DNA from 2 places in the Burkholderia sp. 10_S31 genome. Region 1 is predicted to be linked to the other one. Evidence: riboswitches for the same ligand, from Rfam matches in the RefSeq annotation. Region 1 holds a riboswitch; the other holds the start of a gene.
The links. A riboswitch is a leader RNA that binds a small molecule or an ion and turns the genes downstream of it on or off. The one in region 1 is predicted to bind manganese.

Region 1 (2,195 bases):
TGCGGCGAACTCGCGCGCCGCCATCCGGACGTGTTCGTGCAGAGCCACGTCGCGGAAAACGTCGATGAAGTGAAATGGGTCGCGGAGCTGTTCCCCGGCCACCGCAGCTATCTCGACATCTACGATCGCTACGGGCTGCTGCGTCCGCGCGCGGTGTACGGCCACTGCATCCACCTCGACGACGAGGACCGCCGCCGGATGGCCGAGACGCGCACAGTGGTCGCGCACTGCCCGACGTCGAACTTCTTCCTCGGCAGCGGGCTGTTCGACTTCGACAAGGCTGGCGAATACGACGTGCCTGTCACGCTCGCCACCGACGTCGGCGGCGGCACGTCGTTCTCGATGCTGCAGACGATGAACGAGGCGCACAAGGTCGCGCGGCTGTCGGGCCACCACCTGAGCGCCACGCGGATGTTCTGGCTCGCGACGGCCGGCGCCGCGCAGGCGCTCGATCTCGCCGACACGGTCGGCACGCTCGCGCCGCGCACCGAAGCGGACTTCGTCGTGCTCGACCCGCAGGCCACGCCGCTGCTCGCGCGCCGCACGAAGCGCGCGGATTCGCTCGAGGAACTGCTGTTCGCGTTCGCACTGCTCGGCGACGACCGTGCCGTGTATCGCACATACGCGGCCGGCCGGCTCGTGCACGAGCGCGGCGCCGCGCGCCGCGCCGCCGCGTAACTCACGCGCGTTTGCCTCGCCCTGCTCCGGCATGCGCCACGATGCATGCCGGAGCCGCCGAATTCGCGCCGCGCACGGCACACACCGTGCTAGAATTCGCCGCTCATTGGGGAGTAGCCGCTCCGCTCGATGCCCCGCGCCCCCGGCGCGCATCGTGACGGAGGCGTCCGTCAACAGACTTGGCCGTTCGGCCATGGCGGACGCAGCCACCGAGGCCTGGCGAGACCGATGGTTCACTACGCGCCGCTTCAGGGCCCGGCGCGCGGCGGATCGTCGCTCGCACGCACAACACCGGCCCGTGGAACCCCATACGTGTCCCAAGCCTTCCTGATCTCCACCGGCGCCGTCGCCCTCGCTGAAATCGGCGACAAGACCCAACTGCTGTCCCTCGTGCTGGCCGCGCGCTATCGCAAGCCCGTGCCGATCATTCTCGGCGTGCTCGTCGCGACGCTGGTGAACCACGGCTTCGCCGGCGCGCTCGGCGAATGGCTCGGCGCGCTTGTCACGCCGTCGATCATGCGCTGGGCGCTCGCGTTCTCGTTCATCGCGATGGGGTTGTGGATCCTCGTGCCGGACAAGCTTGATGCCGACGAAGCCAATACGAACCGCTCGCGGCTCGGCGTGTTCGGCGCGACGCTCGTCGCGTTCTTCCTCGCGGAAATGGGCGACAAGACGCAGATCGCGACCGTCGCGCTCGCCGCGCGCTTCCAGGATTACATCGGCGTGGTGGCCGGCACGACCTTCGGGATGATGCTCGCGAACGTGCCCGCGATCCTGCTGGGCGACCGTTTCGCGCACTGCCTGCCGACGAAGCTGGTCCACGGCATCGCGGCCGTGCTGTTCGTCGTGCTGGGCGCACTGGCGTTGCTCGGCGTCGGGGTCTGACGCACGCCGGCAAGCGGCGCGGCCGGGCGGCCGCGCCAGAGTCGACAGCGCGTTACTTCGCGACCACCGCGCCCGATGCCGGCACGGCCGGCACCGCACGCTCGTTGGCGGCCTGCGGCGCAGCCGGGCCACCGCGCTTGTCGACCGGCAGCCGCACCGTGCGGATCGCGCCGTTCGCCAACGGGAAATCGGCGAGCGCGCTGCGCGCGAGAAACGGCATCGCATACAGCAGCGCACCGTTGTCGCCGGTGGTGCGTGCGGTCACGTTGTAGACCTCCTTGCCGGTGGCACGCTCGGTAATCCGGATGCCGAGCGTGTAGTCGAAGACCTGGTAGGTCTGCGCGACATAGCCGGCCGGCATCGGCCCCCAGGGCCCCCACGGGCCCCACGGCCCGCCCCGCCAGTACGGCCCCGGCCCCATGAACCACGGGTCGTAGTAGACCGGCTGCGGCACCGTCACCAGATCGCTGCCGACCCCGTAGGTCAACCCGACCAGATAGCGCGCCTGCGCGGTCGGCACCTGCCGGAACGCATACGCGGACAACTCGTTCGCGACGATCGGCTCGTAGGTCGACTGCTCGATGCTGTGCTTCTGCGCATCGGTGCGCGTGAAGGCGTAAGTGCGTGTCGCG
Region 2 (2,195 bases), on a different contig from region 1:
AACACCATCGCGCCGGTGATGTTGCCGAATGCGAGCGTGTCCTTCTTGCGGCGGATCCACAGCACGCTGTTGACCTTCTCCGGTAGCTCCGTCGCAATCGGTACGATGATCAGCGACAGCAGCAGCGCGGAAATGCCGAGCAGGTGCGACACGCCCTCGACGCCATGAATGAAGCCCTTCGCACCGCCGACGAGCAGCGCGACGCCGAGCGCGAGTTGCAGCGCGATGGTCGCGAGGTTGGTCGGCAGCCCGACGCGCGACAGGAACATCGCGTGCGGCGCTTCGGTGCCGTGCCCGGCATCGACGAGCTGCATCGATGCGCGGAACGTCATTACCACGTACATCACGTAGATCCCGACCAGCATGACGGCGAGCAGCGCGCGGACGGCCCACACGTGATGCGGGATGAACATCGCGACGGTGGCGAGCGCGAACGCGGCGATGAAGTAGTTCAGGTCGCGCACGAAGCCGGTCCGCTCAGGCGCGATCGTGCCGGTCAGGCCGCGCGAGCGGATCACGGCGAGCGTCATCAGGAAAGTCGTCAGCGTCGCGAGCATCAGCGGCGCGCCGAGAATCGCGCCGACGCCGATTTCCTCGTTGACGGCCGCGTTCGACGTGCCGCCCGCGAGCGCGAGCAGCGGCACCATCGTTTCGGGCAGCGCGGTGCCGACGGCCGCGAACAGCGAACCGGTGACCCCCTCGGAAATCTTCAGCCGTTCGCCGAGATGTTCGAGCGCATTCGTGAAGAGTTCGGCGGCGACCAGGATGACGATCAGCATGAACGCCAGTTCGACGAGCATCGACGTCATGCGGCACCTCCGCAGGCAGGCATGCGGACGGTCGTGGAACTCACGAAATGTGAAGGGAAGGCAAGGAGGAACATGGGGACTCCGTGGTCGGACGTGGACGAACCATGACGCATCTGCCGACGTCCGACCAGGACCGACGCGATGCGTCGATGGTCTCGCCAGACCGATTCGGCCGAACGCGCCACGGCCGCAGGCCGAGTGTGTTGACGCGTTCGCTTTCCGGGGAAGGAAAGCAGGCTACTCCCCAAAGACGAAAGGCAGTCTAGCCGAGCCGGCCGCTTTCGGCAAGATTGGGCGGTCACACCCTTTCATTCGGGACGGTAAGTCGCATTACAGCGGATGCGCATGGCGTACGGCGAAGCAATCGGCGTGCGCGCGCGTCACGCTTGGGTCATGAAGCCCGGGCCGGGAAATACAGCGCGAACGTCGTGCGCCCGTCGCGGCTCGCGACCTCGACCTTGCCGCGGTGCAGTTCGACGATCGACTTGACGATTGCGAGCCCGAGCCCGGCGTTGCGCGCCGCGCCGTGCCGCGACGAATCGATCCGGTAGAAGCGCTCGAAGATCCGCTCGATCTGCTCGGGCGGAATCGCCGCGCCGCGGTTCGTGACTTCGACGACCGCGTACCCGGGCCGCGTCGATACGGCCAGCTCGACCGTCGACCCGGATTCCGCGTGTTCGAGCGCGTTCGACGCGAGGTTGCTGACGGCGCGCCGAAACAGCGTCGCGTCCGCGACGACCGGCGCTTCGCCCCGCACGTCGAGGTGCACGCCGGCTTCGTCCGCCAGCGCCTGGAAATACGACGCGAGCCGGCGCAGTTCGTTGCCCGCGTCGAGTTCGACAGTCTTCAGGTGCTGTCGCGCATTGTCCGTGCGCGCAAGAAACAGCATGTTCTCGATCATCCGCTGCAGCCGCTCGCATTCCTCGATGTTCGAATCGATCAGCGCTTCGTATTCCTCGGTGGTGCGGGCGCGCGACAGCGTGACCTGCGACGCGCTGATCACGTTCGCGAGCGGTGTGCGCATGTCGTGCGCGAGGTCGGACGAGAACTGCGACAGCCGCACGAACGCGCGCTCGAGCCGGTCGAGCATCCGGTTGACCGACGTGGCGAGCTCGCGCAGTTCGACCGGGCCGCCGCGTGCATCGAGGCGCGCGTTCAGGTTGTGCGCCTCGATGCGCGACGTCTGCCGGCCGAGGCTCTCGACCGGGCGCAGGCCGCGCGATGCGACCGCGTAGCCGAGCGCGCCGACCAGCAGCGCGCCGAGCGCGGCCGCGAGCCAGATGTCGACCCGGTAGCTTTCCAGCAGCGACTGGCGATCGGTCGCCGTACGCGCCAGCGCAACCTGGATGGTTTCGCCCGACGGCAGCGTGGCGCGCGCGCGCACGC

Region 2: it holds a riboswitch for manganese, as region 1 does, so the genes downstream of both, AC1Z3W_RS03045 (sodium:calcium antiporter) here and AC1Z3W_RS23355 (TMEM165/GDT1 family protein) in region 1, are expected to answer to the same signal.

Annotation. Positions count from the first base shown of each region.
Region 1 is NZ_JBXOWK010000003.1:710,504-712,698, reverse strand. Features, by position in the region: gene guaD (guanine deaminase) at 1-678, shown strand, start outside; yybP-ykoY riboswitch at 775-912, shown strand; gene AC1Z3W_RS23355 (TMEM165/GDT1 family protein) at 991-1,563, shown strand; gene AC1Z3W_RS23350 (DUF4136 domain-containing protein) at 1,616-2,195, opposite strand, start outside.
Region 2 is NZ_JBXOWK010000001.1:659,043-661,237, forward strand. Features, by position in the region: gene AC1Z3W_RS03045 (sodium:calcium antiporter) at 1-809, opposite strand, end outside; yybP-ykoY riboswitch at 892-1,067, opposite strand; gene AC1Z3W_RS03050 (heavy metal sensor histidine kinase) at 1,201-2,195, opposite strand, start outside.